DNA from 2 places in the Leifsonia sp. EB34 genome. Region 2 is predicted to be linked to the other one. Evidence: predicted binding sites of a transcription regulator. Region 2 holds the regulator's gene; the other holds the start of a gene.
What was found. The regulator HrcA, encoded in region 2, represses chaperone genes, less so after heat shock. The targets are predictions, from matches to a motif close to TTNGCACTCGNNNNNNNCGAGTGCNAA.
Positions count from the first base shown of each region.

Region 1 (4,409 bases), 1.0 Mb from region 2:
CTCGTGCTTGAGGCGGTGGATGATGTCGAGCACGCCGGCGGAGTCGCCGTTGGCGGTGTCCACCACGATGACGTCCACCCCGGCGTCGACCAGGGTCATCGCGCGGTCCCAGGCGTCGCCGAAGAAGCCGATCGCGGCGCCGACGCGCAGGCGGCCCTCGTCGTCCTTGGTGGCGTTCGGGTACTTCTCGCTCTTGTCGAAGTCCTTGACGGTGATGAGCCCGCGCAGGCGCCCGTCCGCGTCCACGAGCGGGAGCTTCTCGATCTTGTGCTCGGCGAAGATCGCGACCGCGGAGTCGGGGTCGATGCCGACCGGGGCGGTGATGAGCGGCATGCGGGTCATGACGTCGCGCACCAGGGTGGTGGAGCGCTCGAACGGGGAGACGAAGCGCATGTCGCGGTTGGTGATGATGCCGACGAGCTTGCCGTCGCCCTCCACGACCGGAAGGCCGGAGACGCGGAACTGCCCGCAGAGGAGGTCGACCTCCTCGACGGTGGCGTCCGGCGTGGTGGTCACCGGGTTGGTGATCATGCCCGACTCGGACCGCTTCACCTTGTCGACGTTGGTCGCCTGGTCCTCGATGGAGAGGTTGCGGTGGATGATGCCGATACCGCCGTGACGGGCCATGGCGACGGCCATGCGCGACTCGGTCACGGTGTCCATGGCGCTGGACAGGAGCGGGGTCGCCATGCTGATCCGCTTGGTCAGGCGAGTCGAGGTGTCCGCCTCACTCGGGATGACGTCGGTGTGCCCGGGAAGGAGCATGACGTCGTCGTAGGTCAAACCGATGAATCCGAACGGATCCGCCTGGTCCATTTCACCCCTATCAAGGTCGCGCGAGTGGTTGATGTCCAATGCTAACGGCTCAACCTGGGCGGATATTCCGGCCCCCTTACTCCACCGTTGCGAGATCCAGCTCCGCCTGCTTCTTTCCCTGTCGGGCCGCCACGATCATGTCGACGCTGAGGATGGCGAGCGCCAGCCAGACGATCGCGAAGCCGACCCAGCGCTCCGGCGGCATCGCCTCGTGCAGCAGCGCGACGCCGACCAGGAACTGGATGAACGGAGCGAAGTACTGGATGAAGCCCATGTAGACCAGGGGCAAGCGGCGGGAGGCCGCGGCGAAGAACAGCAGGGGCACCGCCGTGATGACGCCCGCGCCGATCATGGCGACGGTGTGCCAGGGGCTCACCGTGCCGATCGTGAGGCCGACGGTGAGGCTCACGACGACGAGCTGCACGGTCGCGACCGGGGTCAGCCACATCGTCTCCAGGGTCAGCCCCGAGACGGCGTCGACCCGACCGCCGACGCGCTTCTTGATGAGGCCGTAGAAGCCGAACGAGAACGCGAGGATGAGCGCGATCCACGGGACCTGCCCGTAGCCGATCGCGAGCACGACGACGGCGACGATGCTGACGCCGACCGCGACCCACTGGGCGATGCGGAGGCGCTCGCGCTGGACGAGGACGCCGAGGAAGACGGTCACGATCGGGTTGATGAAGTAGCCGAGGGCGGCCTCCACCACGTGGCCGCTGACCGTGGCCAGCACGTAGGTCTGCCAGTTGACGTAGATCAGCGCGCCGGCGAGGCCCATCGTGAACAGGACCCTGCGGTCTTTCAGCAGGGCGCCGAACGTGCGCCACGCACGCGTGACGGTGAGCGCGATCGCGCAGAACACCAGCGAGAACAGCACGCGCCAGGCGACGATCTCCCAGGCGCTGGCCGGCGCGAGCGCCAGGAAGTAGATGGGGAGGATGCCCCAGAGGACGTAGGCGCTGACCGCGTAGGTGAGACCGGACCTGCGGTGTTCGGAGAGGGGCTGCGGCACTCCCACGACACTACTCCGAACCGGCGACACGGACGGACGCGGAGGCGAGCGCGACGGCGGCCGCGCTCGCCGGCCCGCAGGGACGACGAAGGCCCGGGCGCAGCAGCGCCCGGGCCCCGGTCGAAAGAAGGTGCGTCAGCGGACGACGACCGCGAGGACGTCGCGAGCCGAGAGGACCAGGTAGTCCTCGCCGCCGAACTTGACCTCGGTGCCGCCGTACTTGGAGTAGATCACCTTGTCGCCGACGGCGACGTCGAGCGGCACGCGGTTGCCGTTGTCGTCGATGCGGCCCGGTCCGACGGCGACGACCTCGCCCTCCTGGGGCTTCTCCTTGGCGGTGTCGGGGATGACCAGACCGGAAGCAGTGGTCTGCTCAGCCTCGACCTGCTTGATGACGATGCGATCTTCGAGCGGCTTGATGGAGACCGACACGGTTGACCTCTTTCTTTGGTGAACTCAGTCTTTGCGAACTCAATGCGTCTGCGCGGCTTGCGTTAGCAAACTCGCACGGAGAGTGCTAACACGAGTCTAGGGGGTGCGTTAGCAGTCCCGCAACGTGAGTGCCAGAAGGTACCGTGGTGCACATGGACCGGTCCGAACTCGTCGAGCTGCTGAGCCCCGAAGGGCTGCGCCTGCTCGACTCGCTGCCCCCGTACCGGTCCGAGAAGGACGTGCTCGCGATGGTCACGGACCTCCGCAAGCAGGGCCACTCGCCCGGGCTGGTCGCGGCGGTCCTGACGCAGGCGAAGCTGCGCAAGAAGGCGGTCGGCAAGTTCGGCGAGTTCGCCTCCCGGATGCTGTTCACCGAGGCGGGACTGGAGCAGGCGACGCGGCTGTCGGTGGCGGCGCGGCATGCTGCCCGGTTCCGGGCGGCGGGGCTCACCCGCATCGCGGACCTCGGCTGCGGCATCGGCGGCGACGCGCTCGCCCTCGCGGCCCTCGACCTGGAGGTCACGGCGGTGGACGCCGATGAGGTCACTGCTGCCATCGCCGCCTTCAACCTCGCGCCGTTCCCCTCCGCGACCGTCGAGCACCGCCGTGCGGAGGACGTGAGCCTGCGCGCCATCGACGGCGTCTTCCTCGACCCGGCCCGGCGCACGGCCGGGCACACGGACACCGACCGGCTGACCGATCCCGACGACTACACGCCGTCGCTCGGCTTCGCCTACGAGCTGGCGACCGGCCGCTCGGTGGGGCTGAAGCTCGGTCCCGGCTTCGATCGGGACCTCATCCCGTCGACCGCGGAAGCCCAGTGGGTGTCCGCGGACGGGCAGGTCGTCGAGCTCGGGCTGTGGTTCGGCGCGCTCGCCCGGTCGGGCATCCGGCGCGCCGCCCTGGTGCTGCGCGGCGACGAGGCGAACGAACTCACCTCCGAGACGGACAGCGAGGACGCCGAGACCGGCGAGCTCGGCGAGTACCTCTACGAGCCGGACGGCGCTGTCATCCGAGCGCGCCTGATCGGGGACCTCGCCCGGCGGCTCGACGGGCGGATGCTCGGCGACGGGATCGCCTACATCACCGCGGACCAGCCGGTGTCGACGCCGTTCGCCGCAGGCTTCCGCATCCTCGAGACCTTGCCGTTCGCAGAGAAGGACCTCAAGAAGGCGTTGCGGGCGCGCGGGATTGGCACGCTGGAGATCAAGAAGCGCGGCGTGGACGTCGACCCCGCCGCACTCCGGACACGCCTCAAGCTCTCGGGCGACCGGCCGGCGACACTGATCCTCACCCGGGTCGCGGGGCGTCACACCGCCTTGCTCGCCGAGCGCGTCTGACCGGCTCGGATCGTCTGGGCGCCGCGGATCGTCCGACCGCTCCGGCTCAGTGCCCGGCGCCGGTCAGTACCGGTAGGTGTTCGACAGGTTGGCCAGGATGATGCCCCACACGATCCAGAAGACGATCGCGATGACGATCGCGACGAATCCCAGGATGATGCCGGTGAGCCAGAAGCCCCTGGCCTGCGGCTCCTTGGTGCGGCCGATGAAGCCGAGGACGATCGCGGCCACGGCGAACAGCGCGCCGATCCCGAACGCGAAGTTCAGGATGATGCCGGCGATGCCGCCGACGAGCGACAGGATGCTGAGGATGGGCGATTTGGTGGCGGGACCCGTGGCGTAGGGCTGGGCATAGCCGGGCGCGGGCTGACCGTACGCCGGCTGACCGTAACCGGGTTGACCGGGCTGCTGGCCGTAGGGCTGCTGGCCGTACGGCTGCTGCGGCTGCCCGTACGGCTGCTGCGGCTGACCATACGGCTGCTGCGGCTGCCCGTACGGCTGCTGCGGCTGGCCATACGGCTGCTGCGGCTGCCCGTACGGCTGCTGCGGCGCGCCGTACCCGGGGGCGGCCGGCTGCGCGGGAGGGGCGACCGGGGGCGTCGGCGGGACGCCGTCGGGCGCCGTCGCGGGCGGGATGTCGGAGGACGGAGGAACCGGCTGGCCCGGCGTGCTGCCGTCCATCCCTTCGGGCTCCGGTGCGCCGGATGGGGTGGTCGGATCGGACATGCTGCCCCTCTCCCTCTCTGGTGAATTCCTGAGAATTGTCCGTACTGAATCCATGGTCTCAGCGGGGGATCGGCGTGTCAACG
Region 1 covers NZ_JBGCCV010000002.1:204,666-209,074, reverse strand. Annotated here, with positions in the region: gene guaB (IMP dehydrogenase) at 1-816, opposite strand, end outside; gene rarD (EamA family transporter RarD) at 893-1,828, opposite strand; gene groES (co-chaperone GroES) at 1,964-2,260, opposite strand; gene ABIA36_RS10460 (SAM-dependent methyltransferase) at 2,413-3,600, shown strand; gene ABIA36_RS10455 (DUF4190 domain-containing protein) at 3,664-4,326, opposite strand.
Region 1: groES (co-chaperone GroES) is a predicted target of HrcA. The motif match lies at 2,369-2,395, and genes of this name have one in related genera.

Region 2 (4,409 bases):
AGCATCCCGCCGCGTACGCGCAGCGGGTCCTGGCGGGGGAGTCGCCCGCGGCCGGCCGGGAGACGCTCGACGCCGAGACCCGGCGGGTGGAGCGGGTCCTCCTGCTCACCCGCATCCGGGAGGGGCTGCGCACCGGGGAGCTCACCGGCGAAGGCCGCCGTGCGGTCGCCGGCCTGATCGCCGACGGCCTCGTGGACGCGAAAGCCGCCCTCGCCGGGTCGGTGGTGCTGACCCTGCGAGGGCGGCTGCTGGCGGACGCCGTCGTGCGGCGGCTGCTCGCCGAGGAGTAGTTCGAGACTCAGCTCACGAACTTGATGGCGATCGGATACGTGTAGAACTGGCCCTGGTTCGCCCTGATCGCGGCGATGATGCTGAACACGATGTTCAGCACCCAGACCGCGAAGATGATGATGAGGCCGATGCCGACGACGCTGAGGATCCAGCCGACGACGGTGGCGATCGCCAGCGTGATCTGGAAGTTCAGCGCGGTCGCGGTGTGCGAGCGGATGAACGGGCCGCGGTCCTTCAGCACCAGGTAGCCAACGAGGGCGGGGATGAAGCTGAACAGGATGCCGCCGACGTGGATGAGCGTCGCCCACAGCTTCTCGTCGGCCGGGCTGAGCTGCGGCTGCTGGCCTCCGTACGGCTGCTGCGGCGGCTGCTGCGGAGGCGGCGGGGGCGGGGGCGTTGCGGACATGGTCGTTTTCTCCTCCGGTGAGTGGGAATGACGCGTCTCAGCCTAGGGGGCGGCGCTACTTGATGAAGCGGAAGTTCAGCGGGTACCGGTACGTCCCTCCACTGTTCACGCGCACGAACCCGAGGATCGAGAACACCAGGTTGACGATGTACAGCAGCCACGGGATGAGGAGGCTGAACAGCAGGTAGCCGATGCCGAACGTGAACGAGCCGATGATCACGCCGAGGATCTGGGAGACGACCCAGGCCAGGATCCAGGTGATCTGCCAGTTCAGGGCCTCCTTGGCCTCCTGGTCGGTGAGCCGGCCCCGGTCCTTGAACACCAGCCAGATGATCAGCGACGGCAGGAACCAGAGGATCCCGCCGAGGTGGGCGAACGACGCCCACTGCTTGTCCTGCGCGGGGTCGAGGGGAGCGGCCGCGGCGCCCGCGTACTGCTGCTGCGGCGGGACGGCGCCGGCGGGCTGACCGGTCGGAGCCCCGTAGGGCTGCTGCGGAGGGACGGTGGGCTGCTGGGGAGGCACCGCGCCGGCGGGCTGGCCGGGCGCGGACCCGTAGGGCTGCTGGCCGTACGGCTGTTGCGGTGGCTGTTCGCCCTGGCCGTCGGCCGGGGGCTGGTTCGGGTCTGTCATGAGAGGAACCCTTTCGTGGGCGGCTGCGGGGGCTTTCCGAGCCGGTGCGCACAGGGTACTGCGCCGGAGCCGCGCGGTAAATGATCCGTGTCGCGTCGTGATCGCCCTCCGACGCCGACGCGTTATGATTAGCACTCAGGATCATCGAGTGCCAGTTCATTCGATGTCTTCCCGTGCTCGATCCTCGGGTGCCGAAGCGACGACAGGAGGCGGTTCGCATGGTCTCGGAACGCAGTCTGGAAGTGCTCCGCGTCATCGTCCAGGACTACGTCGCCTCGCGCGAGCCGGTCGGCTCCAAGAGCATCGTGGAGCGGCACGCGTTCGGCGTCTCGGCCGCGACGATCCGCAACGACATGGCCCTCCTCGAGGAGGAGGAGCTGATCGTCGCCCCGCACACCTCCTCCGGCCGGGTGCCGACGGACAAGGGCTACCGGCTCTTCGTCGACCACCTCGCGGAGGCCAGGCCGCTGTCGGCGGCGCAGCGCACGGCGATCGAGACGTTCCTCGGCCAGTCGGTCGACGTCGACGATGTGCTCTCCCGCACGGTGCGGCTGCTGTCGCAGCTCACCAACCAGGTCGCGCTCGTGCAGTACCCGTCGGTGGCGCGCTCGCGCATCCGGCACATCGAGCTGGTCGCGCTCGGCTCCCGCCGGCTGCTGAGCGTGCTCATCACCGACTCAGGTGCGGTCGAACAGCGCGTGATCGAGCTGCAGGACGAGCTGGACGAGGCCGAGATCGCCGAGATCCGCGGCGCGATCAACGGCGCTGCGGCCGGGCTCTCGCTGGCCGACGCGGCCGTGCGGCTGCGCGAGCTGCCCGAGCACCTGACCGACCGGACCCGTGCCCTCGTCGCACCGGTGGCGAGCGCCCTGCTCGACCAGATCGCCGCCAACCGGCAGGACAAGCTGCTCATGGCGGGCGCGGCCAACCTGGCGCGCACCGAGACCGACTTCCCCGGCTCCATCACCCCGGTGCTGGAGGCCATCGAGGAGCAGGTCGTCCTGCTGCGGCTCTTCGACGAGATGGCGCTCGACCAGCACGGGGTCGCGGTCAGCATCGGCCGCGAGAACGCCGTCATCGGCCTGACCGAGACCTCCGTCATGTCCAGCGGGTACAGTTCCGGCTCCGACCTGGCCCGGGTGGGCCTGCTCGGACCGCTCCGGATGGACTACTCCGGCAACATGGCCGCGGTTCGCGCCGTGGCACGCTACCTCTCCCGCCTCCTCGGCGACTGACCCCAGACCTCAGAACTCCGACGCACCGAACAGAAGGAACAGCCTTACGTGGCCGACCACTACGAAGTCCTCGGCGTTGACCGCAACGCCACCCCCGACGAGATCAAGAAGGCGTACCGCCGGCTCGCGCGCGAGCTGCACCCGGACGTCAACCCGAGCTCGGAGGCGCAGGAGCGCTTCAAGCTCGTGACCCACGCCTACGACGTGCTGAGCGACCCGCAGCAGCGGCAGCAGTACGACCTGGGCGGCCCGACCGGTTTCGGCGGTGGCGGGGGCGCGGGCGACTTCGCCGGCTTCGGCGACATCTTCGAGACGTTCTTCGGCGGGGGAGGCGGCGCGACCCGCGGCCCGCGGTCCCGGCGCGAGCGCGGCCAGGACGCCCTGCTGCGGGTGGAAGTCGAGCTCGAGGAGGTCATCTTCGGCACGCATCGCGAGCTGGACGTCGACACCGCGGTCGTCTGCGAGACCTGCAACGGCTCGTGCTGCCAGCCCGGCACTGCGCCCGTCACCTGCGACATCTGCCATGGCACGGGCAGCATCCAGCGCTCGGTGCGCTCGCTGCTCGGCAACGTGATGACCTCCAGCCCGTGCGGGAGCTGCCGCGGCTACGGCACCGTCATCGCCACGCCGTGCGTCACCTGCCAGGGCCAGGGCCGCGTCCGCGCGCGCCGCACCGTTCCGGTGGACATCCCCGCCGGCGTCGACACCGGCCTCCGGCTGCAGATGCCGGGCTCCGGCGAGGCCGGCCCCGCCGGCGGCCCGAACGGCGACCTCTACCTGGAGATCAAGGTCAAGCACCACGACGTGTTCAGCCGCGACGGCGACGACCTGCTCTGCACGCTGGAGCTTTCGATGGCCGACGCCATCCTCGGCACCACCGCGACGGTGAAGGCGCTCGACGGCGACATCCGGCTCGAGCTGAAGCCCGGCACCCAGAGCGCCGACATCATCTCAGTGAAGGACCGCGGCATCACGCACCTGCGCGGCAGCGGCCGCGGCGACCTGCGGGTGGGCATCCAGGTGGTCACGCCGACGAAGCTCGACCACAAGGAGAAGGAGCTGATCAAGAAGTTCGCCGCGACCCACCACAACCCGGAGCCGTCGCTCGCGCGCTTCCAGCAAGGCCTGTTCGCGAAGCTCCGCGACCGGTTCCTCAACCTCTGACGGGCCGGCGATGAGCTCGCTCTACCTGCGTGAGGACCTCACCGACGTCGAGGTGGGCGCCCGGCTCACGCTGACCGGCCCGGAGGCCAAGCACGCCGCCACGGTGAACCGCACCCGCCCGGGCGAGAGCGTCCTCATCGGCAACGGCCGCGGCCTGGTCGCGTCGGGCGAGGTGCTGGTCGCGACCAACACCGAGCTGACCATCGACGTGGAGGCCGTGGAGCGCGTCCCGCGCGCCGAACCGGCGATCACGCTCGTCCAGGCCCTGGCGAAGGGCGACCGCGACGAACTCGCCGTGCAGGCCGCCACCGAGCTCGGGGTCGACGCGGTGGTGCCGTGGTCGGCCTCGCGCTCGGTGTCGCGCTGGGAGGGCGCCAAGGTCGTGAAGGGCCGCGACCGCTGGGCGGCGATCGTGCGCGAGGCGAGCAAGCAGTCGATCCGGGCGTGGACGCCGGAGGTCGGGGAGCTCGCGACGACGAAGCAGGTCGCGGCGCTGGCAGCGACGCACCGGGTGCTGGTGCTGGAGCCGGGAGCGGCCTCCCCGCTCACCGCGGTGCGGCCGGACGGGCGGCCGCTGGCGCTCGTGGTCGGGCCGGAGGGCGGGATCGCGCCGCAGGAGCTGGACGCTTTCCTGGCTGCGGGGGCGGAGGTCGTGCGGCTGGGGGATACGGTGCTGCGGACC
Region 2 covers NZ_JBGCCV010000002.1:1,214,559-1,218,967, forward strand. Annotated here, with positions in the region: gene hemW (radical SAM family heme chaperone HemW) at 1-290, shown strand, start outside; gene ABIA36_RS15225 (DUF4870 domain-containing protein) at 299-697, opposite strand; gene ABIA36_RS15230 (DUF4870 domain-containing protein) at 753-1,328, opposite strand; gene hrcA (heat-inducible transcriptional repressor HrcA) at 1,547-2,563, shown strand; gene dnaJ (molecular chaperone DnaJ) at 2,612-3,727, shown strand; gene ABIA36_RS15245 (16S rRNA (uracil(1498)-N(3))-methyltransferase) at 3,738-4,409, shown strand, end outside.